DNA from 3 places in the Lysobacter cavernae genome. Region 2 is predicted to be linked to each of the others. Evidence: predicted binding sites of a transcription regulator. Region 2 holds the regulator's gene; each other region holds the start of a gene.
The links. Region 2 encodes sigma-54, which starts transcription at its own class of promoters, with help from an activator protein. Its sites were predicted from a motif close to TGGCACGNGCNTTGC; they were not measured.
Positions count from the first base shown of each region.

Region 1 (9,757 bases), on a different contig from region 2:
CGACGAGCGCCTGGAGCACCGCCTGATCAGTGCCTGGTCGGCGGGGCTGATGCGCGTGTTCGGTTTCCGCCTGCGCCGCATTGGCGAGCCGCTGCCGGGCGCGGCGATGTTCGTCGCCAACCACGTCAGCTGGATCGACATCGAGGCGCTGCACAGCCAGCGCATGATGGGTTTCGTCGCCAAGCGCGAGATCGAGAGCTGGCCGGTGGTCGGTTGGCTGGCTGCGCGCGGCGAAACCATCTTCCACGCGCGCGGCAGCACCGAATCGCTTGGCGGCGTGCTGCACGAGATGCTGGCGCGACTGCGCGCGGGGCGCTCGGTCGGGGTGTTTCCCGAGGGCGGCACCCGCGGCGGCAGCGAGATCGGCCCGTTCCACGCCCGCATCTTCCTGGCCGCGGTCGAGGCCGGGGTGCCGGTGCAGCCGGTGGCGCTGCGCTACGGCGAGCGCGGCAACGCCCAGGCGGTGGTCGCGTTTGCGCCGGGCGAGAGTTTCTTCGGCAACTTCGTGCGCCTGCTCGGCGAGCCGCCGCGCCTGGCCGAGATCCATTTCCTGGAACCGATCGCGCCCGGCGAGACCGATGGCCGCCGCCGCATCGCCGAACTCGCACGTGCGCGCATCGTCGAGGCCATGACCGGTTGAGGACTGCGTTGGCCCTGGTGCGACTGCACGATTTGCAACACCCGGACTTTCACCGGTTATGGTCCCCGTCATGCTGACCGCCGCCGACTACCGCCCGCCGCACTGGCTGCGCAACGCGCACGTGCAGTCGGTGCTCGGCTCGAGCCCGTTGCGCCGGCGCTACGGCGAGCGCAGCCTGGCCGTGCTCGGCGCGGTCACCAGCGAGCACCTGATCGACGGCGGCGACGGCGTGCGCCTGCACGGCCTGCACAGCGTCATGCCGGGCGTGTCGCCGCGCGGCCTGGTGCTGCTGCTGCACGGCTGGGAGGGCAGCGTCGATTCCAGCTACATGCGCCTGACCGCGGCGCAGCTGCTGCAGCGTGGCTTCGCCGTGTTCCGCCTCAACTTCCGCGACCACGGCAACACCCATCACCTCAATGAAGGGCTGTTCCACTCCAACCGCATCGGCGAGGTCGTGCATGCCGCGTGCGAGGTGTCGCGGCGCTTTCCGCTGCAGCCGCTGTGCGTGGCCGGTTACTCGCTCGGCGGCAACTTCGCCCTGCGCCTGGCGTTGCACGCGCCGGCCGCGGGGCTGGCGCTGGCGCACGTGGCCGCGGTCTGCCCGGTGCTCGACCCGGGGCGGACGATGGACGCGATGGAACAGGGCCTGCCGCTGTACCTGTGGTACTTCGAGCGCAAGTGGCGCGGCTCGCTGGCGCGCAAGCGAGCGCTGTTCCCGCAGCAGCATGCGTTTGACGACAGCGTGCTGGGCCTGCGCATGCGCCCGCTGACGCAATGGATGATCGAGCGCCACACCGACTTCGGCACGCTCGAGCGTTATTTCGACGGTTACTCGATCGCCGGCGACCGCCTGGCCGCGCTGCAGGTGCCGGCCAGCATCCTGATGGCGGCCGACGACCCGGTGATCCCGGTCGCCGGTTTCGACGAACTGCGGCTGCCGCCGTCGGCGCGGCTGGAGATCGCGCCGTGGGGCGGGCACTGCGGCTTCCTCGAAAGCGCCCGGCTCGACGGCTTCGCCGAACGCTGGATCGCGCAGCGGATGATGGACGCGATGGGCTGAGTTTGTTTCCAGCCCGAGGCAACGCTGGAAGTGCCGTCGCGCCCGGTCGCAATGCCCGCAGCCGCTACAATCGCGGATTCGTCCGAGCAACCGAGCTGTCCATGTACGAACCCATTCTCGACGCGCTGCGTCGCGGCGCCGCCGCGCAAGCGCTGGCCGCCGCGCGCGATGCCGTCGCCACGCAGCCGCAAGACGCCACCGCGCACCGCCTGCTGGCTGCCGCGCTGCGCCTGGACGGCGATCGCGAGGCCGCGCTGGCGGCGATCGACCACGCCATCGGCCTGGCCCCGGACGACGCCGGCCTGCATCTGGAACGCGCCGGCCTGCTGCTGGCCGAGCGCCAGCTCGACGAGGCCCAGGCCGCGCTGGCCCGCGCCACCGGGCTCGACCCCAACCAGTTCCCGGCCTACATCGTGCAGGCGCAGCTCGCGGTCGGCCGCGGCGACCTCGACGAGGCCGAGCGCCTGGTCCGCACCGCCGCGCGCATCGCCCCCGAGCACCCGCACGTGGCCGCGGTCGAAGGCTCGCTGGCGCTGCGCCGCGGCGACGCCGACCGCGCCCTGGCTATCCTCAGCGGCGCCGCCGAGCGCGCGCCGGACGACCTGCAGCTGCGCCACGCGCTGGGCTTCGCCTACCTGGCCAAGGGCCACTTCGCCTTCGCCGAGCAGGCCTTCCGCCGCCTGCTCGAACGCGACCCGGATTCGCGCGCGTTGCGCTCGCTGATCGCCGACCTGGTGCGCCGCCAGGGTCGCCCGGGCGAGGCCGCCGACGAGCTGGCACCGTTGCTGGACGGCGCCGCCGCGACCCCGGCCCTGCAGCGCCTGGTCGCTGAGCTCGAACTCGAAGGCGGCCGCAACGAGAGCGCGTTGGCGCGCCTGCGCGAGTCGTTCGCGGCGCAGCCGCTGGACCGCCGCACCCTGCTCGCCCTGATGGAGGCCTGGCGTCGGCTCGAGGCCGTCGACGAAGCGCGCAGCACCCTCGACACGACGTTGGAAGCGCACACGCAATTGCCCGACCTGTGGCGCGCGCGGCTGGCGCTCGAGCCGTTCGCCGGTGAGGGCGCGCGGGACGTGGTCGCGCGCTGGCAGGTGGCGATGCCGGAGCACGTGCCGGCGCTGGAAGCGCAATCCACCATCCACGGCCGCGCCGGCGAGCACGACCAGGCCGAAGCCGTCGCGCGCCGCATCATCGAGCTGCAGCCCGGCCACACCCAGGCCGAGCTGCGAATCGTCGACGAGCTGCTGCGGCGCGACCCGGACGCGGCGGTGATGCGCGTCGAGGGCCTGCTGGCGAAAGCGCAGGACATCAACATCAAGCGTTCGCTGCGGCAGCTGCTCGGCCGCTGTTTCGACATCGCCGGCCAGCCCGATGCGGCGGCGGCGACCTGGGCCGAACTGCATGCCGAGGTCGTCGGCGAGCGCCTGCCGCTGCCGCAACCGAGCGCGCCGATCGCGCAGTGGCCGGAGCTGGCGCCGGTGGCGGAATCGACCCCACCGGTGCTGCTGCTGTGGGGCGCGCCGGGCTCGCTGGTCGAGCGGCTGGCGGTGACGCTCGGCGAGAGCGGGGCGCCGGTGCGCGCCGATCGCCTCGGCGCCACGCCGCCGAACGACCTGTTCCAGCGCTATCCGACCACGGCCGGTCTGGTCGACGGCACGCTCGATGCGGCCTACCAGATCAACCTGTGGCGCGCCGGGCTGCCGGCACGCGGGATCAGCGACGGCACCGTGTTCGACTGGCTGCTGTGGTGGGACAACGCGTTGCTGCTGGCGCTGCGCCCGTACCTGCCCGAGGCGGTGCTGATGATCGCCCTGCGCGACCCGCGCGACATGCTGCTGGACTGGCTGGCCTACGGCAGCCCGGTGCCGTTTGCACTGGCTTCGCCGGAAGCCGGCGCGCGCTGGCTGGCGGCGACGCTGGAGCAGGTGGCGCAGCTGCACGAGCAGGACCTGTTCCCGCATCGGCTGGTCCGGCTCGACGACATCGCCCAGGACCCGCGTGGCGTCGCCCAGGCACTCGCCGACGCCCTGCAGACCCGGGTGATGACGCCATCGCCGGCGACGCTCGGCACGGCGCGCCTCGCCCCCGGCCACTGGCGCACGTTCGCCGAGCCGCTGGCCGAGGCGTTCGCGCTGCTCGAGCCGGTGGCCCAGCGGCTGGGTTACCCGGCGGCCTGATCACCGCAGCGACCCTCATCCCCGATCCACGGAGGCGACATGCGCATTCGCAGCGACAGTTTCGAGCACCGCCAGCGCCTGCCGGCGCAGTTCGCCGCCGGCCAGGCCACGGCCGACGGCTTCGGTTTTGCGCCCAACCGCAACCCGCACCTGGCCTGGGACGGGGTGCCGGACGGCACCCGTTCGTTCGCACTGCTGTGCATCGACCCGGACGTGCCGACCGTGGCCGAGATGGTCGGCCAGGCCGGCGTGCTGATCCCGGCCGACCAGCCGCGCGGCGAGTTCGTGCACTGGGCGATGGTCGACCTGGCCGCCGGCCTGCGCGAAATCACGGCTGGCAGCTGCAGCGACGGCGTGGTGGCGCACGGCAAGGCGCAACCGGCCGGTCCGGCCGGCGCGCGCCAGGGCCTCAACGACTACACCGGCTGGTTCGCCGGCGATAGCGCCATGGCCGGCGACTGGCGCGGCTACGACGGCCCGTTCCCGCCGCCCAACGACCTGCGCCTGCACCGCTACTTCTTCCGCGTGTTCGCGCTGGATGTCGAGAAGCTGGACGTGCCGGCGCGCTTCACCGCCGCCGACGTGTTCGCCGCGATGCACGGCCACGTGCTGGACGAGGCCGTGATCTACGCGACGTACTCGCTGAACCCCGACGTCACCGGGTGAGCCGGTGCACCGGCGAGGCTGCGGTGCCGTCACCCGACTGACGGCGCCACAGCCGTTGCGGCAAGGCGGTCTTACTTCGCCTTCACGGTTTCCGACTCGACGACCATGTCGAGCACATAGGCCACCGACGACGCATCGGCCGGCGGGTTCTTGACGGCGTAACGCTTCAGCCGCACCACGTTGCGCACGCCGTTGACGTGCTCGTAGCCCTCGATGTCCTGGTACAGCGGCTGCCACTCGCCCGGCGTGCCGGACTTCAGGCCGCGCTCGTCGTAGTGCAGCTCGCGCACCTGCAGGCACTGCTTGTCGGGGATCAACGGGTGGCTGCACGGCTGGGTCTGCGCCGCGACCTCGTAGAAGGCGGTCGCGCCCGGGCCGCCGTAGCGCGTGTCCGCGGTGGCTTCGCCGCGGAACGTCAGCACGTCGCCGCCGGCCGAGGTCAGGGTCAGCTGCGGCGTGTCGCCGCTGCGCAGCGCCAGCGTCTGCGGCGCCTGCAGGCGCTGGCCGATGTCCTGGTCCAAGGCCATCAGTTTGGGATCGGCGCAGGCCATCATCGTCGAGGCCAGGCGCGCGATCTCGAGTTTGTCGCCAGCGATCGTGTAGCCGCCGCTCATGCGGTTGCAGGTGTTGCTGACGCTGACGCGGCCGTCGCGTAAATCCAGCTGCAGCGGCCGGTCGGCGCGCGCGAACAGCGCCTCGATGCGCTGGCCCTTGGCGTCGAGCGCCTGGTCGAGCTGCCAGTGGTAGCCGCCGAGAGCGGCCGCATCCAGGGCCGTATTGGCCGGTGCCGTGGCTGCAGCCGCAGGCGCGGTCTGTGCCGGCGGCGTGTCCTGTGGTGCCTTGGTACAGGCGGTCAAGGCCAAGGGAAGGGTCAGCAGTGCAAGTCGCTTCATCGCCAGTCTCCAGAAGGTGGGCCTATGGAAACGCACCGCTGCGCAGAACCGGGTGAAGGCGCAGGCGCCGGGTGCATTGCCGATTCAGCTGCCGGTCGGCACCAGCCACAGCAACGCCGCGCCCAGCACGAAGCGGTACACCGCGAAGGCGGTGAAACGGTGGCTCTGGATGTAGCGCAGCAGCCACTTCACCGCGACGAAGGCGGTGATCGCCGAGGCGACGAAGGCGACCGCGAGCGCGCTCCAGTCCTCGTGCGCGGCCTCGCCGTTGCCGATCACGTGCGCCAGCTCGTAGGCGGTGGCGGCGAACATGGTCGGGATGCCGACCAGGAACGCGAATTCCGTGGCGGCGGCACGATTGGTCGTGCCCGCCAGCAACGCCACGAAGATGGTCGCGCCCGAGCGCGAGGTGCCCGGAAAGACCCCGGCCGCCACCTGGGCGATGCCCACCAGCACGGCCACCAGCCAGGTGATGTGCTGGCGTTCGCCCAGTACCGCCGCGCGCCGCGCCGCCAGCTGTTCGGCGGCGACCATCCACACGCCGCCCAGGATCAGCGCCCAGGCGATCGGGGTGACCGTCTCCGGCAGCTCCCAGCCCAGCGCCTTGACCAGCAGCCCACCCGCCGCGGTCACGCCGAAGGCCGCCGCCAGCTTGTAGGCATAGCCGCGCCACTGCGCCGGAGTGATGTCGACCCCAAGCGGGTCGTAGGCGCCGGGCTTGTCGCGGCCGGCAAACGCCATCACCAAGCCCCACAGCCGCTGCCGGTAGATCAGGACCACCGCCAGGATCGCCCCGGCCTGGATCGCGATGTTGAACAGGTCACTGCGCCGGCCCAGCCAGTGCTGGGCGATCAGCAGGTGGCCGGTGCTGGAGATCGGCAGGAATTCGGTGATGCCTTCGATGATGCCGAGCAGCAGCGCGGCGAGCAGGTCGGTCATGCAGGAGGTCGTGGCGGGCGTGAACGGGCCGGCCAGCATAACGGATGCCTTGAAAGCACCAGTTTGGTGCAATAGATGCACAAAACGCACGAAATTGATGCTAAATGCCGGGCGCTGTGCCTGTGAATCCTTATAAATCAATTTGTTAGACGGTGAAAAAAGTTGGCACGCCGATTGCTACATGAGGGTATCCCTTCACTCGAGGCTGTGCCCGCAATGTCGATCGAACACGTCGAAAAGCTGATCCGTGACCACAAGGTCGAATTCATCGACCTGCGCTTTGCCGACCTGCGCGGCGTGCAGCACCACGTCACCTTCCCCAAGTCGATCATCGAGCCGGGCCTGTTCGAGGACGGCAAGATGTTCGACGGCTCGTCGATCGCCGGCTGGAAGGGCATCCACCAGTCCGACATGGTGCTGCTGCCCGACGCCAGCACCGCCTTCCTCGACCCGTTCACCGCCGACCCGACCCTGGTCCTGACCTGCGACATCCTCGACCCGGCCACCATGCAGGCCTACTCGCGCGACCCGCGCGGCGTCGCCAAGCGCGCCGAGGCTTACCTCAAGGCCAGCGGCATCGCCGAGCAGGCGTTCTTCGGCCCGGAGCCGGAGTTCTTCATCTTCGACTCGGTGCGCTATGCCAATGACATGGGCCACACCTTCTTCCACATCGACTCGGAAGAGGCGGCGTGGAACTCCGGCCGCGAGTACGAAGGCGGCAACACCGGCTACCGTCCGGGCGTGAAGGGCGGCTACTTCCCGGTCGCGCCGCTCGACTCGCTGCACGACATCCGCGCCGAGATGTGCAAGACGCTCGAAGCCGTCGGCATCGAGGTCGAGGTGCACCACCACGAAGTGGCCAACGCCGGCCAGTGCGAGATCGGCACCAAGTTCAACTCGCTGGTCAAGAAGGCCGACGAGCTGCTGACGATGAAGTACATCATCAAGAACGTCGCCCACCGCAACGGCAAGACCGCGACCTTCATGCCGAAACCCATCGTCGGCGACAACGGCAGCGGCATGCACGTGCACCAGTCGCTGGCCAAGGGCGGCGTCAACCTGTTCACCGGCGACGGCTACGGCGGCCTGTCGCAGATGGCGCTGTGGTACATCGGCGGCATCTTCAAGCACGCGCGCGCGATCAACGCCTTCGCCAACTCGACCACCAACAGCTACAAGCGCCTGGTGCCGGGCTTCGAGGCGCCGGTGATGCTGGCGTACTCGGCGTCCAACCGTTCGGCCTCGTGCCGCATCCCGTACGTCGCCAACCCGAAGGCGCGCCGCATCGAGATCCGTTTCCCGGACCCGATGAACTCCGGTTACCTGATCTTCGCCGCGCTGATGATGGCCGGCCTGGACGGCATCAAGAACCAGATCGACCCGGGCGCACCGAGCGACAAGGACCTCTACGACCTGCCGCCGGAAGAAGAGAAGAACATCCCGACCGTGTGCCACAGCCTCGACCAGGCGCTGGAAGCGCTCGACAAGGACCGTGACTTCCTCAAGGCTGGCGGCGTGTTCACCGACGACTTCATCGACGGCTACATCGCACTGAAGATGCAGGAAGTGACCAAGTTCCGCGCCGCCACGCACCCGCTCGAATACCAGATGTACTACGCGATCTGATGCAGCTGCTGCAGCCTCTCTCCCGATGGAGAGGGGCTGGGGTGAGGGTCGGCGGATGACCGGCCGCTCGCGGGAACGTCGTGACGCCAGGCAGGGGTGACAGCGTGCCGCGGCCGTCGAGTGAACGGAGCGCCCGACCCTCATCCGCCTTCGGGCACCTTCTCCGGAGGGAGAAGGAACGGCAAGTAATCCACCAGTGAGGTAACCGAATCGACGGGCTCCACCCGCCGCAGGGCGAGTGACGCGGCCGCCAGGAAAAGGCCCGCGTGCAAGCGCAATGAAGCAATGACCGGGGAGGGGCCACCGCTTATGAGGAGCCTGCGTCATGTCGTCTCGCATCAATGCAGTTCGCATCCATGCTGTTCGCAATACGTTGGCCACATCGGCCGTACTCGCCGTTGCCTGCCTGGGCATGGCGCCTGCGCACGCCGGCGTATCCGGCTCGCTGGCGTTGACCAGCGATTACCTGTTCCGCGGCGTCTCGCAGACCAACCAGGAGCCCGCGCTGCAGGGCGGTGTCGAGTTCGCGGCCGATAACGGCTTCTACCTCGGCGCCTGGGGCAGCAACATCAACTGGCTGTCCGACCTGTCCACGCCGCTGGCGCCGATCTCCAGCAGCCTGGAGCTCGACGGCTACGGCGGTTATCGCGGCAAGTTCAACGACGTCGTCGGCTTCGACGTCGGCGCGATCTACTACTGGTACCCGGGCGACTTTCCGTCCGGCTTCAACAGCGCCGACACGGCCGAGCTCTACGTCGGCATCAGCGCCAGTGTGTTCACGGCCAAGTACTCCTATGCCCTCACCGACCTGTTCGGCTACGCCGACTCGGACGGCAGCGGTTACCTCGAGGCGAATGCGAACTGGGAGTTCAAGCCCAGCTGGACGCTCAACGCGCACGTCGGCAAGCAGTGGATCGAGAACAACGAGGACTTCGCCTACATCGACTGGAAGCTCGGCGTCACCAAGGGCTTCGACAGCGGCTTCTCGATCGCCCTGGCCTACAGCGACACCGATGCCGAACAGGCGCTCTACACCAACCCGCACGGCAACCACATCGCCGACGACACGGTCGTGCTCACGCTGAGCAAGGCGTTCTGAGCGATGGCGCATTCCTACCCACCTCACGTTTTGTTACCCCACGGAGCTGCGAGATGAAACTGATCACCGCGATCATCCGGCCGTTCAAGCTCGACGAGGTGCGCGAAGCGCTCACCGAAGTCGGCGTGTCCGGCATCACCGTCACCGAGGTCAAGGGCTTCGGTCGACAGAAGGGCCACACCGAGCTCTACCGTGGTGCCGAGTACGTGGTCGACTTCCTGCCCAAGCTCAAGGTCGAGTGCGCCGTGCCCGAAGCCTTGCTCGATGCCGCGCTGGAGGCGGTGCAGAACGCGGCCCGCACCGGCAAGGTCGGCGACGGCAAGATCCTCGTCTCGCAGGTGGAACGCGCGCTGCGCATCCGCACCGGCGAACTCGACGACGACGCGTTGTGAGGGGGCGTGATGATTTTCCGACATGACCCACCTCAGCCGTCATTCCCGCCTTTCGGCTTCGCTCAGGACAGGCTCCGGCGGGAATCCATGGGCGTTGCCTTGCCAACCATCACCACCGAGGGGAATGACGACGTGACACACGCGAAGACACTGGGTGGTGCCGCCATTCGGCAGCCCGAAAGACCCCGCCTGCGCGGGAATGACGAGAGGCAGGAGCGCGCGCTGTCTTCCGGGCAGCGGCAGCGCATGGTGGATGCCTTCCGCCATC
Region 1 is NZ_JBHRXK010000006.1:55,157-64,913, reverse strand. It holds gene ACFOLC_RS12945 (lysophospholipid acyltransferase family protein) at 1-640, shown strand, start outside; gene ACFOLC_RS12940 (YheT family hydrolase) at 714-1,700, shown strand; gene ACFOLC_RS12935 (tetratricopeptide repeat protein) at 1,802-3,874, shown strand; gene ACFOLC_RS12930 (YbhB/YbcL family Raf kinase inhibitor-like protein) at 3,914-4,540, shown strand; gene ACFOLC_RS12925 (META domain-containing protein) at 4,612-5,433, opposite strand; gene ACFOLC_RS12920 (undecaprenyl-diphosphate phosphatase) at 5,518-6,372, opposite strand; gene glnA (type I glutamate--ammonia ligase) at 6,589-7,998, shown strand; gene ACFOLC_RS12910 (TorF family putative porin) at 8,324-9,097, shown strand; gene ACFOLC_RS12905 (P-II family nitrogen regulator) at 9,151-9,489, shown strand; gene ACFOLC_RS12900 (ammonium transporter) at 9,736-9,757, shown strand, end outside.
Region 1: the regulator sigma-54 is predicted to act here: its motif matches at 6,536-6,550, upstream of glnA (type I glutamate--ammonia ligase).

Region 2 (9,757 bases):
TTTCGTAGCCGCGGTCGAGGTGGTAGATGCGATCGATGGTGGTGGTGCCGTTGGCGACCAGGCCGGCAAGGATCAGCGACGCCGATGCGCGCAGGTCGGTGGCCATCACCGGCGCACCGCTCAAGCGCTCGACGCCGCGCACGATCGCGGTGTGGCCTTCGACACGGATGTCGGCGCCCAGGCGCTGCAGTTCCTGCACGTGCATGAAGCGGTTCTCGAAGATCGTCTCGTTGATCACGCCGACGCCCTCGGCAATGCTGTTGAGCGCCATGAACTGCGCCTGCATGTCGGTCGGGAACGCCGGGTGCGGCGCGGTGGTGAGGTCGACCGCGCGCGGCCGGCGGCCGTGCATGTCGAGGGTGATGCGGTCGCCGTCGACGCTGATTTCGGCGCCGGCGTCGCGCAGCTTGTCGAGCACCGCGTCGAGCGTGTCCGGGCGCGCACGGCGCACGGTGACGCGGCCGCCGGTCATGGCCGCGGCGACCAGGAAGGTGCCGGTCTCGATGCGGTCGGGCAGCACGTCGTGGGTGCCGCCATGCAGGCGTTCGACGCCGTGCACGACGATGCGGCCGCTGCCGGCATGTTCGATGTTCGCGCCGAGCGCGTTGAGGCAGTCGGCCAGGTCGACCACTTCCGGCTCCATTGCCGCGTTCTCGAGCACGCTGGTGCCTTCGGCGAGCACCGCTGCCATCAGCACGTTCTCGGTGCCGGTGACGCTGACCACGTCGAACACGAAGCGCGCGCCCTTCAAGCGACCGTTGCGGTGCGCCTTGATGTAGCCGTTCTCGACCGTGATCTCGGCGCCGAGCGCCTGCAGGCCCTTGATGTGCTGGTCGACCGGGCGCGAACCGATCGCGCAGCCGCCCGGCAGCGACACTTCGGCGCTGCCGTACTTGGCCAGCAACGGCCCCAGCACCAGCACCGAGGCGCGCATGGTCTTGACCAGTTCGTACGGCGCGACCTGGCTGTGCACCGTGGTCGGGTCGACGGTGATCGCACTGCCCTTGGCGATCGTGCCCTCGTCGATGGTGATGCCGGCACCGAGCTCGGCCAGCAGCTTGGCCGTGGTCACCACGTCGTGCAGGTGCGGCACATTGGTGATCGCCACCGGCGCATCGGCCAGCAGGGTCGCGCACAGGATCGGCAATACCGCGTTCTTGGCACCGGAAATCTGTACCTCGCCGTTCAGCGCGGCGCCGCCTTCGACAACAATCTTCTGCATGGGGACTTGGACTCAGGCGGCTTCTTCGGGGGTCAGGGTCTTGAGCGCGAGCGCGTGGATCTCGCCACCCATGCGTTCGCCCAGCGTGGCGTAGACCAGGCGATGGCGGGCCAGCGGCAGCTTGCCGCGGAACGCCTCGGCCACGACAGTGGCCTCGAAGTGCACGCCGTCGTCGCCACGCACGTCAGCGCGGGCGCCGGGCAGGCCCTGTTCGATCAAGTGGCGGATGGTCTCGGGATTCACACAGGCCTCGGAAGTTCATGCGGGCCGGGCGATCTGACGACTGCGCACGGTCACGCGGGTGAGCGGGAGCCCGACGTTGACGGGCTTTTGGCGGATGAACCGCATAGAATTGATGGATTAGCCTAGCGGAAAGGCCCCCGGTCCGAAATGGCAAGCATCCCCAACCCCGATCGACTCACCTCAGCCGACCCCAGCCCGTCGACCGCGACCGGCCTGGCCGCCAGCGGCCGCCGCGTGCTCGGGATCGAGGCCCAGGCGCTGGTGGCCGTGGCCGCGCGCATCGACGGCGAGTTCAGCGCCGCCTGCGACCTGATGTTGGCCGCGCGCGGGCGCGTGGTCTGCACCGGCATGGGCAAGTCCGGCCACATCGCCCGCAAGATCGCCGCGACCCTGGCCTCGACCGGCACCCCGGCGTTCTACGTGCATCCCGGCGAGGCCGCGCACGGCGACCTGGGCATGATCACCGACGCCGACGTGGTGCTGGCACTGTCCTACTCGGGCGAGAGCGACGAGATCCTGCTGCTGCTGCCAGTGCTCAAGCGCCAGGGCAACCCGCTGATCGCGATGACCGGCCGCCCCCTCTCGTCGCTGGCGCGTGAGGCCGACGTGCACCTGGACGTCAGCGTGCCGGCCGAGGCCTGCCCGCTCGACCTGGCCCCGACCTCCAGCACCACCGCCTCGCTGGCGATGGGCGATGCACTCGCGGTCGCGTTGCTCGAGGCGCGCGGCTTCACCGCCGACGACTTCGCCCGCTCGCACCCGGCCGGCGCGCTCGGCAGGCGCCTGCTGCTGCACATCAGCGATGTCATGCACGCCGGCGACGACGTGCCGCGGGTCGGCGCCGACGCCAGCGTCAGCGAAGCGCTGGTGGAAATGAGCCGCAAGCGCCTGGGCATGACCGCCGTGGTCGACGACGACGGCCGCCTGCTCGGCCTGTACACCGACGGCGACCTGCGCCGCACCCTCGACGACGACCGCGTCGACCTGCGCAACACGCGCATCGTCGAGGTGATGACGCGCGCACCCAAGACCATCGGCTCCGACGCGCTCGCGGTCGAGGCCGCGCAGCTGATGGAGGCGCACAAGATCAGCGGCCTGCTGGTCGTTGACGCTGAACAGCGCGTGGTCGGTGCCCTCAACATTCATGACTTGTTGCGCGCACGGGTGGTGTGATCGCCCGATGCCGCCCGCCGACATGCCCTACAGCCACCTCAACGACTACCCCGCCGACATCCGCGAGCGCGCCGCGCGCATCCGCCTGGCCTGCTTCGACGTCGACGGCACGCTGACCGACGGTCGCCTGTTCTTCGACAGCGAAGGCCGCGAACTCAAGGCCTTCCACGTCCACGACGGCCAGGGCCTGGTGCTGCTGCGCAAGGCCGGGATCGCAGTCGCGCTGGTGACCGCGCGCGCCAGCACGATCGCGCAGCGCCGCGGCGCCGAGCTCGGCCTGAGCGAAGTGCACACCGCCGTCGCCGACAAGCTCGCCTGCGTGCACGACATCGCCGCGCGGCTCGGTATCGGCCTCGATGAGGTCGCGTTCATGGGCGACGACCTGCCCGACCTGCGGGTGATGCTGCAGGTCGGCCTGGCCGTGGCGCCGATCGATGCCCACCGCTGGGTCGGCGAGCGCGTGCACTGGCGCACCGGTGCGCGTGCCGGCCACGGTGCCGCGCGCGAGTTCTGCGACCTGCTGCTGGCCGCGCAGGGCCACGCCGAAGCCCTGCTGGCCGATGTCACCCGCGTCGAAGGCACGCGCGTCGAGGGCACTGCATGAGCTGGCGCGGCATCGTCACCGTGCTGCTGCTGATCGGTGCCGCACTCAGCGGCTGGGCGCTGTGGTCACAGCGGGTCAAGGACGCGCCCTCCGGCCCGATCGCGAAACGTCCCGACTACGTGCTCAGCGACTTCGAGATCGTCGCGCTCGACGAGCAGGGCCAGGAATCCTTCACCCTGCGCGCGCCGCGGCTCGAGCGCGACCCGGACGTGAAGACCATGGACATCACCACGCCGCTGTTCGTGATTCCCACCGCGGCCGGCAGCCAGGCCAGCCCTTGGGAAGTGCGCGCGCAGACCGGCTGGGTCAGCGCCAAGGGCGAGGAGCTGCGCCTGCGCGGCCAGGTCCGGGCCGACAGCACCAACGCCGACGGCAAGCCGGTGAAGGTGGCGAGCGAGCAGCTGAACGTATTCCCGGACGCCAAGCGCGCGACCTCGGCTGTGGCGGTAACCGTCACCGAGCCGGGCTTTATACTGAACGGCCGCGGCCTCGAAGCCGATCTGGCTGCCAAGCGCGTGCAAATCAAATCCGACGTCAAGGTCCGCTATGAACGCTCTGCCCGCTAGTCTGCTCGCGCTGCTGCTGGTCGCGGCGCCCGCCACCGTGCTGGCGCGTTCGAGCGACCGCAACAAGCCGATGGACATCGATGCCGGCAGCACCGACTACTCGATGGACGACAGCCGTCCGACCACGCTCAGTGGCGGCGTGATCATCACCCAAGGCACGCTCGACATCCGCTCGAGCCAGGCCGTGATCACCACCAGCGGCGGCGAACCGGTGCGCGCGGTGCTGACCGGCGGCCCGGCCAAGATGAAACAGGAGCTCGACGACGGCAAGCCGATGACGGCGGTCGCCAACAAGATCGACTACGACCTCAAGGCCGAGGTCGTGGTGTTCACCGGCGGCGTCGACATCCAGCAGCCGAGCGGCTCGATCGCCGGCCAACGCGTCGTCTACAACATGAAGACCGGCCAGGTGCAGGGCGGCGGCCCCAACGCCGGCCGGGTCAAGGTGCGGATCATGCCCAAGAACGCGCAGGGAGGCGGCTGATGCTGGTCGCCCAGGGGCTGCGCAAGGCCTACCGTGCGCGCGAGGTGGTCAAGGACTTTGGCCTGACCCTCGATGCCGGCGAAGTGGTCGGCCTGCTCGGCCCCAACGGCGCCGGCAAGACCACCTGCTTCTACATGATCGTCGGCCTGGTGCCGGCCGATGCCGGCCAGATCGTGCTCGACGGCAAGGACATCACCTCCGAACCGATGTACGCGCGCGCCAAGTACGGCGTCGGCTACCTGCCGCAGGAGCCGTCGGTGTTCCGCAAGCTCAGCGTCGCCGACAACATCCGGCTGGTGCTGGAGCTGCGTGAGGACCTCGACAAGGCCGGCCGCGAACGCGAACTGGCCAGCCTGATGGACGAGCTGCAGGTCACCCACGTCGCCGACCAGATCGGTGCCAGCCTGTCCGGCGGCGAGCGCCGCCGCGTCGAGATCGCCCGCGCGCTGGCGGCCAAGCCGCGGTTGATGCTGCTCGACGAACCCTTCGCCGGCGTCGACCCGATTTCGGTCGGCGAGATCCAGCGAATCGTGCGCCACCTCAAGAATCGCGGCATTGGTGTGCTGATCACCGATCACAACGTACGTGAAACCTTGGGTATTTGCGACCGGGCGTATATCCTCAATGAAGGTGGCGTGCTCGCGCAGGGGGCTCCGGACGCGCTGCTCTCCAATCCCGACGTCCGTCGCGTTTATCTGGGTGAAACCTTCCGGCTGTAACCTTTCATGGAGTGAAAGGTAGGGTGCGCCCCGCACCAGGCGAAACGCATTGCGGCCGTCGATCTTCCCAGGTCGCGTTAGCTTTCGATGATGAAACCTCGCCTTCAAGCCGCGCTCGGACAACAGCTGGTGATGACGCCGCAGTTGCGTCAGGCGATCCGTCTGCTGCAGTTGTCATCGGTGGAACTGGAAGCCGAACTCGCCACCGCGGTGGAAAGCAACCCGCTGCTGGACTGGACCGAGTCGACCATCGAGGTCGGCAACGGCGAGGCGGTCAACGGCCAGACCACCGCCGTCGAGCCCGAACACCTGCCGCCGGAGGCCGATTGGGGCAGCAACGACGGCGAGCCCTGGTACGAGCGCATCGGCCCGTCCGACCACGACGATGACACGCCGATCGCCGAGCAGGTCGCCGAAGCCGATACCCTGCACGACCACCTGCTCTGGCAGCTGCATCTGAGCCCGCTGTCGCCGCGCGACCGCCTGATCGGCGTGGCGGTGATCGAGGCCATCGACGATGACGGCTACCTGCGCGAACCGCTGGCGGCGATCGCCGCCTCGCTGGGCACGGCCATCGATGTCGGCGAGGACGAGATCCACACCGTCCTGCACCAGGTGCAACGCTTTGACCCAGTCGGCATCGGCGCGCGCTCGCTCGGCGAGTGCCTGCGCCTGCAATTGTCGCCGCTGCCGGACGACACCGCCGGCAAGGCGCTGGCCTACCAGCTCGCCAACGGCCCGCTGGAGCGCCTGCCCAAGATCGGCGTCGCCGGCCTGGCCGCCGAGCTGAAGCTGGACCACGCCGAGGTCGAGACCTCGGTGCACCTGCTGCGCTCGCTCGACCCGCGCCCGGGCGCGCAGATCGGCGCGATCGCCACCGACACCTACGTCGCCCCGGACGTGGTGATCTGGCGCCAGCACGGCCTGTGGCGGGTCGCCCTGGCCGACGGCATGCGCCCGCGCATCTCCATCCACCGCGGTTACGAAGGCATGATCCGCCACGCCAGCGCCAGCGATGCCAGCTACCTGCGCGGCCACCTGCAGGAAGCGCGCTGGCTGCTCAAGAGCCTGGAGGCGCGCGGCGACACCCTGCTCAAGGTCGCGCGCTGCCTGCTCAAGCAGCAGGCGGCGTTCCTCGAATTCGGCGACAGTGCGCTGCGGCCGCTGACCCTGCGCGAGGTCGCCGGCGAGGTCGGCCTGCACGAATCCACCGTCTCACGCGCGATCGCCCGCAAGTACGCGCGCACGCCGCGCGGCACCGTGCCGCTGCGCGCGTTCTTCGCCTCCGGCATCGACACCGGCGCCGGCGGCGAGGCCTCCAGCACCGCGATTCAGGCCATGATCCGTCGCCTGATCGAGGCCGAGAACCCGCGCAAGCCGTTGTCCGACGCGCGTCTGGCGGAAACCCTCAAGGCCACCGGCGTACCGGTGGCGCGGCGCACCGTGGCCAAGTACCGCGAGGCGATGAGCATTCCGTCATCGCAGGACCGGGTCCGGATGGGCTGACTCCGCGTTTCGCGGCGCCGACCCGGCATCGCTCCAAACGCTTGTCCGATCAAGGCCTTCCGCCGCATTCATGCGCCGCCATCGCGCCACCCCCTTGCACCGTCCGCTGAGCGTGAGATGCTGTCCTCCCGTTGCGACGTAAGGAGGTATCCGATGCGTATCGAGACCTACGGCCAGCAGATCGAAGTCACTCCGGCACTGCGTGACTACGTCGAATCCAAGCTGGCGCGGCTGCAACGGCATTTCGATCAACCTTTCGATGTACGCACCCAACTCAGTCTCGACAAGCCCGACCATCGCGCCAAGGCCACGGTCACCATCGCCGGGGCCACGTTGCATGCCGACGCCGCCGCGATCGACATGTACGCCGCGATCGACCTGCTTGCCGACAAGCTCGACCGCCTGCTCAAGGAGTACCGCAGCAAGCGCATCGACCATCACCGCGGCGAGAGCGCCGTGCGCAGTGGCGAATTCGGCTGATCCGTCCGACCATCCCGTCCACGATGCCGCTCCGCTCGTTGCCCCATGCGGATCCGGCCGCGATTCCCGGCATGCCCGGGAATCGCGCCGCCGCCGTGAACCGTTCCACCGATACCGCTTGCCAGCTCCAGCGCTGAGGCCCGCATGACCACGAGCATCAGTGCAGGTGAACTGTACGAGCAGCAACGCGATCGCCTCGCCCTGCGCTGGCTGGCCGGACAGCGTGGCGAGCGCCGCATGCTCGAATCGGTCAACACCGTGGCACGGCGACCGTCGTTGGCCGGCTACCTCAACGCGATCTACCCCAACAAGGTGCAGATCCTCGGCACCGAGGAATTGTCCTGGCTCGATGCACTGGACTCGCGGCTGCGCTGGGAGACGATCGAGAAGATCATCCAGTTCCGTCCGTTGGCGCTGGTGATCAGCAAGGACCAGCCCTGCCCCGAGGACCTGCGCATCGCCGCAGAGGAAAGCGACACGCCGTTGTGGGTGTCGCCGCGGCGCGGCCACGAGCTGCTCAACCACCTGCAGTACCACCTGGCGCGCACGCTGGCGCCGCGGGTGACCCTGCACGGCGTGTTCATGGAGATCTACTCGATCGGCGTGCTGATCACCGGTGAATCCGGCTCGGGCAAGAGCGAGCTGGCGCTGGAACTGGTCACGCGCGGTCACCGCCTGGTCGCCGACGATGCTCCCGAGTTCACCCAGATCGCGCCCGACGTGCTCGACGGCACCTGCCCGGAAATGATCCAGGACCTGCTCGAGGTGCGCGGCCTGGGCGTGCTCAACATCCGCCAGATGTTCGGCGACACGGCAGTCAAGAACAACAAGTACCTGCGCCTGATCGTGCACCTGACCCGACCCATGACCGAACCGCTGCCGACCGGCATCGAGCGCCTCACCGGCGACAGCGGCTCGCGCCGCGTGCTCGACCTCGATGTGCCGATGATCACCCTGCCGGTGATGCCCGGCCGCAACCTGGCGGTACTGACCGAAGCCGCCACGCGCCTGCACAGCCTGCGCATGAAAGGCCTGGACCCGGCCGCGGCGTTCATTGCCCGCCACAGCAACTTCCTCGAGCGTGGCGAAGCATGAGCCAGGTCGCCGTCCCCACCCTGGTCATCGTCAGCGGCATGTCCGGCTCGGGCAAGTCGGTGGCGTTGAAGACCTTCGAAGACCTCGGCTTCTACTGCGTCGACAACCTGCCGGCGGAACTGTTGCCGGCGTTCGTCAAGAGCGTGGTCCACGCCGACGACGGCGCGCCGACGAAGCTGGCGGTCAGCATCGACGTGCGCAATCGCCACAGCGACCTGAGCAATATTCCCGAGTGGCTGTCCGCGGTTGGCGCGCTCGGCTTCGATCCGCGCCTGGTGTTCTTCGATGCGCGCGACGACGCCCTGCTCAAGCGTTATGCCGACACCCGCCGCCGCCACCCGTTGAGCCAGCTCGGCCTCGGCCTGGCCGACGCGATCTCGCTGGAGCGGCAGGTGCTCAAGCCGCTGCGCCAGATCGCCGATGCCGTGGTCGACACCAGCGACCTCAATGTGCACCAGTTGCGCCGCCAGGTGATCACCGAATTCGGCCTCGGTGGTGATGCCGGCATGTCGTTGCTGTTCGAGTCGTTCGCCTACCGTCGCGGCGTGCCGGCCGATGCCGATTTCGTGTTCGATGCACGCGCCCTGCCCAACCCGCATTGGGATCCGGTATTGCGGCCGCTGTCGGGCCGCGACGCCGCCATCCGCGAGTATCTGGAAACACAGGCCGACGTGAACCTGTTCGTCGCGCAGATCAGCCAGTTCCTCGACACCTGGCTGCCGCGGCTGCACACCGACAGCACCCGCAGCTACGCCACCATCGCCTTCGGTTGCACCGGCGGCCGCCACCGCTCGGTGTACCTGGCCGAGCGACTGGCCGAGCACGCGCGCGAGCAGGGCTGGGACGAAGTCGCGGTGCACCACCGCGAGCTGGACTGAGCTCACGTTTGCAACGCTGCGCGTGAACTGGGCGTAACTTCGTGCGCCAAGACGGCGTCGTCTCACGAAATTTTTCCATGAAGCTTGCATGGGGCTTGCACGCACCCGGGTACGGTCGGACTGCGTTGCAAGCAGCGCACGTCCTTCCATGGAGACCGCTCCCTATGAAAGCCCACGCCCGCAGCCCCTGGCTGCCACTGCTCGCCCTTTCCGCCGTACTGACGGCGCCGTCGGCCCTGGCGCAACGTACCGAGCCGCCGCCGGCCAATCCGCCGCCGGCGGGCGACACCACGGGTTGCTCCCACGTCACGGAGCTTCCGCGACCTCGACGTCAACGCCGACGGCGCGCTGAGCAAGGACGAGGCGCTGGCGGACGCGCAGCTCGCCAAACACTTCGACAAGGCTGACAAGAACGGCGACGGCAACCTGTCCGAAGTCGAATACGACACCAGCCACCACCGCAGCAGCGACAGCAAGTACTGAGCGAGGCCATTACTGAGCGAGGCCATGCCCTCGGCCGGCACACCTTACCGGCATACCTTGCCTGCTTGACCTGCACGCCCCGCTACCGGAGGACCCATGAGTTCAACTCTTTCCCGCATCCTGACCCTCGCCCTGGCCGCTGCCGGCCTCGGCCTGCTCGGCGGCTGTGACAAGTCGCAGACCGAGATCGCCCCGCCGGCCGCCGAAACACCGCCGCCTGACACGCAGACGCCGCCGCCTGCCGACACCACCACGCCTCCGGCGCAGACGCCGGAAACCGGCGCCCCCACCACGCCGCCCCCGG
Region 2 is NZ_JBHRXK010000003.1:269,675-279,431, reverse strand. It holds gene murA (UDP-N-acetylglucosamine 1-carboxyvinyltransferase) at 1-1,222, opposite strand, end outside; gene ACFOLC_RS08370 (BolA family protein) at 1,235-1,465, opposite strand; gene ACFOLC_RS08365 (KpsF/GutQ family sugar-phosphate isomerase) at 1,613-2,638, shown strand; gene ACFOLC_RS08360 (KdsC family phosphatase) at 2,661-3,242, shown strand; gene lptC (LPS export ABC transporter periplasmic protein LptC) at 3,239-3,808, shown strand; gene lptA (lipopolysaccharide transport periplasmic protein LptA) at 3,789-4,292, shown strand; gene lptB (LPS export ABC transporter ATP-binding protein) at 4,292-5,011, shown strand; gene ACFOLC_RS08340 (RNA polymerase factor sigma-54) at 5,102-6,517, shown strand; gene hpf (ribosome hibernation-promoting factor, HPF/YfiA family) at 6,671-6,997, shown strand; gene hprK (HPr(Ser) kinase/phosphatase) at 7,142-8,092, shown strand; gene rapZ (RNase adapter RapZ) at 8,089-8,970, shown strand; gene ACFOLC_RS08320 (hypothetical protein) at 9,238-9,453, shown strand; gene ACFOLC_RS08315 (hypothetical protein) at 9,550-9,757, shown strand, end outside.

Region 3 (9,757 bases), on a different contig from region 2:
CAGTTTCTTCACGCACGGGGGGTTATGCCCTCAAGCCCGACGCCCGCCTGCCAATAAGGCGCATGGGCGTATCAGGCGGAGTGGAGCGCAAGGACTGCCATGGGTCGACTCGGCGCAACAGCAGGCATCCTGCTCTGGGCACTGGCGGTATCGCCGGCGGCGCAGGCCAATGACGGCCGGATCTCCTTCCACGGCAGCGTGGTCGTGCCGACCTGCGGCCCCGCACTCGGCGTGCCGGCGGCCAGGGCCCTGCCGCACAGCACCCAGGCACGTTGCCCGGATACATCGGCCAGCACCCACTATTCCCTGAGGGTCGAACCGGCCGCCAGCGCATTGCCGGGTTCGCAGCTGATCAGCTACCACGACAACTACCTGCGCGCCGCTGGCACGTCGGCGTGGCTGGCCACGCAGGTGTACGACTGAACCGCAGCGCCGGCTAGTTGTACGTCATCGTGTAGGTCACCGTGGCCGACACCCTGCCCGCACCCGGAGCGCCGAGCCGGTAGTACTGCACGTAGAAGGGGATCTGCCACGCTCCCGAAGGGCTGATGCCCACGGGTCGCGCACTGTCGAACGGCACGGGGTTGAATGCACTGTCGAGAATCTGCACGCCGACGTTGTTGGCGTTGCCACTGCCGAGAGCCTGACGGACGACGCCGGTCAGGCTCGCGTGTTGCCGGTTGCTGTCCAGAGTGACCCTGGTGTTGACGCCGGCTTCGCAGGTCAGGTTGAGGTTGAAGCCGGTGCGCCCGGCCGTGGTTCCGTTGGGCGCCGGCAACGACCGCACGCTGATGGTGGGCAGGGTCACGGTGAAATCCTTCGTGCCGGCGTTCACGCCGCAGGTCGGCGTCCGCACGATCGCGGCGCTTACCTGCAGTGGTGTCGCCATCGGCCCACTGCTGGGCGTCACCCCGTACTCGTACCAGTAGAACTGCATCAGCCGGATGGTGTTGAGCGTGCCCGGGGCGATCGTCCCGGTCTTGATGAGCTGCGCGGTGAAGTTCTCGGTGATGCTGCCGCTGCCACCGTTGCTGGTGATCGGCCCGATCTCGAAACCGCGCGTCGCACCGGGACCGCAGCGCAAACAGGCGTTGGAGGACGGTTGGAACGGGCTGCCGGTCAGCTTGAGCGCGACGCCGGCGACGCTGGTGGCAAACACGATCCCGCCGGAGCCGGTGTCGGAAGAGTGTCGCGTGGCCAGGTCGCCGGCCTGGAGGTAGAGCCCCTGGTTGCCAGTCAACGCGGGAATGCCGGTGCAATTGAAGGTCATGCTGACCGGCACTTCCGCGATCACCGAACCGGTCGCCTGGCTCGACGAAACGACAACGGTGCCAAAACTGATGACACCGCCCGAGGTGCTGCAGTTCGACGTCGCCGCCTGCGCGCTCCACGGCAACGCCGCCAGGCCGGCGACGATCGCCAGCAAGGCCAGCAACCGCATCAGCGACCGCACCCGCGCTACGGTGCGCGGGGCAAGGTCGAGGGGAAGGTCAGGCAGGTTCATGGCAACGGGTCATCGATCGGCATCGTGAGCGGTGGCGGTCACTGCGCGGCCACGGCGGAAGGGGCGTCCGGCGTGCAGCGCACGTCCAGCGTCGGGTAGTCGGACGTCGCCGCAGCGGCCTGCGGCGACGACGGCATGCGGTAGGAGACGCGGCACTGACGGGCTTCGCCCTCTTCCTGCCAGCTCAGGGTCATCGTGCCCTGCGCGTCCGCGCCGCGCACCAGCAGGCGACCGCCCTGGCCGACGATGCCGAGCACGCGGCCCTGCGCGTCGCGGCCTTCGGCGCCGAACGGCACGGCGCGGCCGTCGCCCGTTCGCGCGCGCACCAGCGCGGTGCGACCGTACTCGGTCTCGAACCTGAGCATCGCCACCGAGCCGGCGTACGGCGCCACGCGCGCGCTGGTGGCGGCCAGCTGCACGTCCAGCGACACCCCCTTCGGGTCCAGCTCCACGCTATTGATGTGGTACGGCGTCAGGTACGGGACCAGTGCGTAACCGAAGCGGTTGATGCGCACGCCCGGCGCGCTGATGACGCGCGCGCCCGTGGCGTGCGGCGCCTGCACGATCGCCAGCGTGTCGCCGGCCGGCTGGCCGAAGGTGACGCCGCCCGGATGCGCCACCACCGCGCCGGCCATGCCGAAGGAGGCCTGCGAATAGCCATCGCCCTGGCCGTAGCTGGCGTTGAGGACGGTGTAGCTGCCGCGGTAACCGGTATTGACGCTGCCGGAGGTGCCGGCGTCATCGCCGTGGGCGGCGCTGGCGCCGTAGGTGAACTGGCCATCGACACCCGCCTGGCCGGACAAGGTCACCTGCCCCTGGGTCTGGCCGCTGTCGTCGCGCGTGGCACTGGCGGTGAGGCTGGGCGCCCTTGGACTGGTGCCCAGTGGCAGGCTGAAGCTCAGGTAGAACTGGTTGCTGTAGCGCCCGTCGACATCGCGCACGCGGTTGGCCGACACGGCGTAGCTGAGCGAACGCAAGCTGTTGCTGTAGCCCAGCTGGAACTGCACGTCGGTGCCGCTGCGGTTCCAGTAGTCGCGCGCCGACGCGGTGGCGTACACGCTGCCGCCGGCCTCGCCCAGGGTCTGGCTGAGGTTGATGTCGAAGCGGTTGCGTTGACGCTCCAGGCCGTACGGGTTGGCCAGCAGGTCGGCATTGCGTCGGCCCTGCAGCGCCTCGCGCTGCGCCGGGGTAAGCACGCCGGGCAGGTTCTGCGACGCGTCGAGCGCATTGAGATCGCCGTTGACCAGCGCGCCGTTGGCGTAGTCGCGCGCCAGCAGCGCATCGCGCAGGCTGTAGTAGCCGCTGGTCGAGTAGCGATAGGACGCCAGACTGAAGGAGGTGCCGGTGGTCGGCAGGATCTTGCTGTAGGTCGCGCGCAGGCTTTGTCCGGTCGTGCTGTCCGCGCCCGGCAGTTGCGTGCGGGCGGCCGTCAGGTCCAGCGCCATCGCCCCCAGGCGGGTGTTGAGCGACAGGCCGCCCAGCGCGGCGGAGTAGCCGTCGCTGCCGAGCAGGCCGCCGTACGCGGTGACGGTGTTGGTGAGGCCGCGCTGCACGGTGGCCTGCAGCAGTTCCGGTTCGTCCTGCAGGCCCTGGTCGTGCACTCGGCCGACGGCGACAGCGACGCGGTAGAGGCCGGGACGCAGCTGCTGTGGCACCGAGGCGTAGGGCACGGCGAACTCGCGCACACGGCCGTCGGCCTCAGTCACGCTCACGTTCAAATCGCCGCCGTAGCCGGTGGCGTAGAGGTCGTCGATGACGAACGGGCCCGGTGTCACCGTGGTCTCGTAGAGCAGCGCGCCGTTCTGGCGGATGGTGACGCGCGCATTGGTCTCGGCCACGCCACGCACCGTCGGCGCGTAGCCGCGCAGCGAGTCGGGCAGCATGCGGTCGTCGGTGGCCAGCTGCACGCCGCGCACGCCGACGCTGTCGAACAGCTCGCCGCTGGTGTAGCTGTCGCCCAGGGTGATCTGCGCGCGCCAGGACGGAATATCGCGACGTGCATAGGTGGCAATGGACTGCCAGTGACGGTCCGAGCCGTTGCCTGCCGCCGCCGATTGCCAGCTCAGGCTGCCGTCGTGGCGGAAGCGCCAGGCACCGACATTGAGGCCGACGTTGACGCCTAGATAGCCGGACGTCTGGCTCTGGCCACCGCTTTGCGTGCGATAGCTGTTGAGGTTGTAGTTGAGCAGGGCGGCGGTCGCGCCCGTATCCCACTGTTCCGGGCCGACGTAGCCGCGCGCGCGGTAGCCCAACCAGGCCTGCGGCACGGTCACGTCCAGGCGCAGTTCGGCCTGGTCGTAGGTCACCGTGGCATCGGGGATCAGGTCGGCCAGCGCGATGCAGCCGTCCGAATCCGCCAGGGCGGCGCGGGCGGCATCGGACAGCTTGTCCTGGGGCAGGCCCAGCTGGTCCAGCAGGGCCGGCGTGAAGCAGGGCACGGCCGCGGTGCCTGGCGTGGGGGCGGCGAAACGCACGTCGGCCACGCCCGACCACTGCTGGGCCAGGTACAGGTCCAGACGATAGACGCCCGGCACCACCGCATTGCCGCGCTCGAAGCGCGACAGGTCGACCGCCTGCTCGCTGCCGCCCGCGAGCAGGCTGACATCGAACTGCGCATCGGCCGGCGCGGCCGGGTCGGCATGGGCATGGGCGCAGGCCAGCAACGCAAACGCGATCGCCGCACCGAGCGCGGCGCGGCCCGGTACGTTCAAGACAGCCGGCGAAAGAGAGCCGGCGCGTCGCATCAAGGGGTCACGGTCGCGCTGAACGGCGACGACGCGCCGTAGTCGTTGATCGCATTGAAGCGGACGGCGGCGCCGGCGGCCGCCGGCTTGCCCAGCTGCGGCACGCGCAGGCGCAGTTCGGCGAAGGGCGCGACCATGCCGGTCTCGACCTCGTACGCCTTGCCGGCATCGGTCACCGCCAAGGTGCTCAGCGTGATGTGGTACGGCGTCGGGTTGCGCACGACCAGCTCACCGGCCGCGGCGCGGAAGGTCAACTGCGCAGGCGCCTTGAACGGATCGCCCGCCAGGCCCGGCGGGCGGAAGAACAGCTTGAGCCGCGAGCGCAACGCCAGCTGCAGGTAATTCTGGTTGGCCGCGCCCTGCTCCGCCGGTTTCGACGGGATTTCCAGCACGTTGAGCCAGAACAACGACTCGCGGTCGGCTGGCAGCGGCTCACGGGTGTAGAGGATGCGCAGGCTCTGGTCGCGCTGCGGCTCCATTCGGAACATCGGCGGCGTGACCAGGAACGGGGTGTCGACGGTGTCCGGCGTCGCCTTCGGGTCGCCGCGGTCGATCCACGCCTGCACCAGCGCCGGACGCTCGTTGTCATTGGTCAGGCGCACGGTGACCTCACCGTCCTTGGCCGGCAGCACCACGCGGGTGCCACCGATCACGACGTTGGCATGGGCCGGGGGAGCGCACACGCACGCGCCGAGCAGCGCCGCAGCGAGGGCGCGGGTCCAGAGGTTCATCGGGAGTACCTGAGGGGGATCGAACGGAGTGGGTTGCGGGCGCAGCGATGCTGCTGCGCCCGCAGGCGCAGCACTTACTGGTACTGCATCGTGAACTGGACGCTGGTGCTCACCGTGCCGGCCGTGGCCTGGCCGAGGGCGTAGTACTGGGCGTAGTAGTTCAGGTTGGCGGCGCCGCTGGTGATGGTGGCTTCGCTGGACTCCTGCGCACCGGAAGCCAGGTGGAGCTTGATCGGGCTCATGTCGCCGTTGAGCAGACGGACCTGCACGTTGCCGGCGCCGCCAGCGGCGGTGTTCTTCAGGAAGCCCGTGCCGGTGTCGATGTTCGGGCCGTGCTCGAAGTAGGTGATGGCCCTGGTCAGGCTGGTGCCGCACTCGGTCAGCGCGATGGTGAACAGCTTGTTGCCGGCGGTGGCGCCGAGGGTGTTCAGCGCGGTGGTCGACACCGTCGGCAGCGTCACGGCAATCGCGGCCGGGCTGGCGGCGCCGCCGATCTTGCAGGTGGCGGTGGTCACCTGGCCGTTGACGGTGATGGTGCCGTCGATCGCCATGGCCGGCATCGGGGCCAGCGCGGCGATGGCCGCAACGAGGAGGAGCTTCTTCATACGAATACCTTTGATGTGGTGGTCGATCGACCGGTGGCAGGACGCGTTGCTGCCGGCGGAATGCCGGGTCGATGGCCAAGAAGCAGAAACTGTGCCAAACCTGTCGAAAGGCCTAGGCCATTGGTCATTACGATCGTGAAAACGGTCACATCTCGATTTAACAAACGGGATAAAGATCACATTTCCTTCACCCTGACGACCAAAGCTGACGCGTCGTGTCAGCTTTCCGGCTGCAGGCAGGTTCGGGTGCGCCGAGAAGCCGTCGCCGTTCTCATTCCCGACCGGCACGGCTTGCCGCCGCCCGGGCCGCCGGCCAAGATTCCGTCAGCGACCGGGGGAGCCGCAGCCAATGCCATCGAACCGACGTGCCATCGCCGCGCTGCTGCTCGCCGCCGTCGCGGTCGCGGGCGGCTGCGGGCGCGACGCCGCGCCGGTCGCCGAAACGGCACCGGCGCAACCGACCCAGGCGGTCACCCAACTGGTCGCCGACCTGCGCGCCAACGACCTCGCCGGGTACGCCCGTCACGCGGTGCCGCCGGCGCTGCACGCCCGGCTCGAAACCGCCTGGCGCGAGGGCCGCACGCGCTGGCCGCTGACCGAGTTGCCGCTCGACGACCGCCTGCCCGGCTTCATCACCGCCCTGGCCGCCCCCGGCGCCGACAAGCAGCTGCTGACCACCTACAACCGCCAGTTCGCCGGCGCCCACGGCGAGCTGCGCTCGGCCGCGGCGACGCTGAGCCTGTTCGCCACCCAGTACCTGCGCAGCGAGGGCGACTACAGCGACGACGAGCGCGCCCACTACGTGCAGCTGGTCGCGGCGATGAGCCGCTGGGGCCAGCAGGCCCCGCTCGGTGACGCCCAACGCGCCCGCAAGGCGATCCCGCAGCTGGTCACCGCCGCGCGCCTGACCGGGCTGGCCGGACCGGACCGGTTCCGCGAGGCCGGCATGCAGCGCAGCCTGGAGCGGCTTGGACCGTTCTTCGGCCGCTTCAAGCAGGTGCTGGCCGGTTACGGGCTCAACCTCGACGCCGCCTTCGACAGCGTGCAGGCGACACTGATCGAACAAACCGGCGACCACGCCCGGGTCCGGCTGCACTACACCCTGGCCGGGCAGGCAATCGAGGCCCAGCTCCAGGTCGAGCGCCGCGACGGCCGCTGGTACCTGCGCGACATCCTGCGCCACGCCGAGGCCGAAGCCGCGGCCACGTCGGACGCGGCGGTCGCCGCACCCGCCGCCGCGCGCCCGTCGAGCTGAACGCGGTTCCGACGCCGAAAGGCATAATGGCCACGATGCCGAAACAGACGCCCCTGCCTTTTCCGCACGCCGCCCAGGCCGCGCCCCCCGGGGAGACCCCGCCGATCGCGGACGCCGACCCGAACCGCCCGCCCGTCGCCGCGGACGCCGCGGATGCGCACGCCAGTGCCGGGCACCGCGCCGCCGAGCCCCCGGCCCCGGCTGGCCCACCCGATACCGACCCGACCCAGGCCGAGCTGCCGATCACCCCGCCCGCGCCCCTGCACCGCCTGCCGCCCGTGCGGCGGCCGTGGTGGGCCAAGTTGCTGGGGCGGTTCATGGCGCCGTGGGTGCAGCTGACCATCGAGCCCAGCAACCCGACCGCCGAAATCCCCGAGGAGTGGAGCGGCCGTCCGGTCTGCTACGTGCTGGAAGGCTACGGCCTGAGCAACGCGCTGATCCTCGAACGCGCCTGCCGCGAGACCGGCCTGCCGTCGCCGCTGCAGCCGCTGCCGGGCGACCCGCTGGGCCGCAAGCGCGCCTACCTCGCGCTGTCGCGGCGCAACGTCAACACCCTGACCCAGCTGCAGGCCCTGGCCGGCACCGCCCCGGCCACGACCAAGAGCCATTCCAGCTCGCTGGCGCGCCTGCTCGACGCCCACCGCGCCGACCCGGCCCTGGACGTGCAGCTGGTGCCGGTGTCGATCTTCGTCGGCCGCGCGCCGGACAAGAGCAGCGGCTGGTTCTCGGTGCTGTTCTCGGAAAACTGGGCCCTGGTCGGCCGCTTCCGCCGCCTGCTCGCGATCGCCCTCAACGGCCGCGACACGCTGGTGCGGTTCGCGCCGCCGGTGAGCCTGCGCGAGATCGTCGACGAGGGCCTGCCGCCCGAGCGCACGGTGCGCAAGCTGTCGCGCGTGCTGCGCACCCACTTCCGCCGCATCCGCGCGGCGGTGATCGGCCCCGACCTGTCGACCCGGCGCCTGCTGGTCGACCAGGTGCTGACCTCGGCCTCGGTCAAGGACGCCATCGCCGACCAGGCCCGCCGCGACAACTCCAAGCTGGCCGAGGCCTGGAAGAAGGCGCACACCTACGCCTACGAGATCGCCGCCGATTACTCGCACCCGGTGGTGCGCTCGGCCAGCTTCCTGCTGACCCCGGTGTGGAACCGCATCTACCGCGGCGTGCTGGTCCACCACCTCGACCAGCTCAAGCAGGACGCGCCCGGCTTCGAGGTGGTCTACGTGCCCTGCCACCGCAGCCACATGGATTACCTGCTGCTGAGCTACCTGCTGTACACGCGCGGCATCGTGCCGCCGCACATCGTCGCCGGCATCAACCTCAACCTGCCGGTGATCGGCACCATCCTGCGCAAGGGCGGCGCGTTCTTCATCCGCCGCAGCATCCGCGGCAGCGCGCTGTACTCGGCGGTGCTCAGCGAATACGTCGCCCAGCTCGTCGCCGGCGGCCACTCGATCGAGTACTTCGTCGAAGGCGGGCGCTCGCGCACCGGCCGGCTGCTGCCGCCCAAGGGCGGCATGGTGGCGATGACGCTGCGCGCGTTCCTGCGCCAGCCAACGCGACCGGTGCTGTTCCAGCCGGTCTACATCGGCTATGAGAAGCTGATGGAAGGCAGCAGCTACCTCGACGAGCTGTCCGGCAAACCCAAGGAGAAGGAATCGATCTGGGCGCTGCTGTGGGGCATCCCCAAGGTGTTGCGCAGCAACTACGGCCAGGTGGTGGTCAACTTCGGTGAACCGATCCGCCTCAACGACGTGCTCGCCGAGCACGCCCCGGACTGGGACGGCCGGCCGATGGGCGAGGAAGACAAGCCGGCCTGGCTGTCGCGCACGGTCGACGCCTTGGCCGATCGCATCCAGGTCAACGTCAACCGCGCCGCCGACGTCAACCCGATCAACCTGCTGGCGCTGGCGCTGCTGTCGACGCCCAAGCACGCGATGGGCGAGGCCGACCTGCTCGCGCAGATCGCGCTGAGCAAGACCCTGCTGGCCGAGCTGCCGTACTCCGACCGCGTCACCGTGACCCCGCATTCGCCGCAGGAGATCGTCGCCCACGGCGAGGAAATCAGCGTGCTCAGCCGCACCGCGCACCCGCTCGGCGACGTGCTCGGCGTGACCGGCGACAACGCGGTGCTGCTGAGCTACTTCCGCAACAACGTGCTGCACCTGTTCACCGCGGCCTCGTGGATCGCCTGCTGCTTCCAGAACAACCGGCGCATGAGCCAGGCCGGCGTGCTGCGCCTGGGCCGCAACGTCTATCCGTTCCTGCAGGCTGAATTGTTCCTGCCGTGGAGCGAGGAAGAATTCGCCCAGCGCCTGACCGACACCGTCGAGGTGTTCATCCGCGAGGGCCTGCTCGAGCGCGTCAACGAGGACGACGGCGGCATCCTCGCCCGCAACGCCGGCCAGACCGACGAGGTGTTCCGCCTGCGCGCGATCGGCCACTCGCTGCAGCAGGCGTTCGAGCGCTACTACATCGCCATCTCGGTGCTGGTGAAGAACGGCGCTGGCACGCTCACCGCCGGCGAGCTGGAAAGCCTGTGCCAGCTCGCCGCGCAGCGCCTGTCGCTGCTGTACGCGCCGGCGGCGCCGGAGTTCTTCGACAAGACCCTGTTCCGCGGCTTCATCCAGAAGCTGCGCGCACTCAAGCTGGTGTGGCCCGACGCCAACGGCAAGCTCGCCTTCGACGCGCGCCTGGACGCCTGGGCCAAGGACGCCAAGGTCATCCTCGGCCGCGAGCTGCGCCACACCATCGAGAAGATCAGCCCGGAAGGCGCCAAACCGGCGGCCGAGCCGCCACAGGCGACGTGAGCCTCCCGCGCCTGGCTGTCAGGCCGGTTCGTCCGGGATCAGCGCGCTCTCCAGTCGGGCGATGCAGTCCTTCAGCCACAACCGGCGCTTCTTCAGGCGCTTGATCGTCAA
Region 3 is NZ_JBHRXK010000002.1:581,522-591,278, forward strand. It holds gene ACFOLC_RS06925 (hypothetical protein) at 100-423, shown strand; gene ACFOLC_RS06930 (fimbrial protein) at 437-1,504, opposite strand; gene ACFOLC_RS06935 (fimbria/pilus outer membrane usher protein) at 1,543-4,215, opposite strand; gene ACFOLC_RS06940 (fimbrial biogenesis chaperone) at 4,248-4,979, opposite strand; gene ACFOLC_RS06945 (fimbrial protein) at 5,054-5,584, opposite strand; gene ACFOLC_RS06950 (hypothetical protein) at 5,934-6,839, shown strand; gene plsB (glycerol-3-phosphate 1-O-acyltransferase PlsB) at 6,866-9,646, shown strand; gene ACFOLC_RS06960 (YdcH family protein) at 9,665-9,757, opposite strand, start outside.
Region 3: the regulator sigma-54 is predicted to act here: its motif matches at 5,690-5,704, upstream of ACFOLC_RS06945 (fimbrial protein).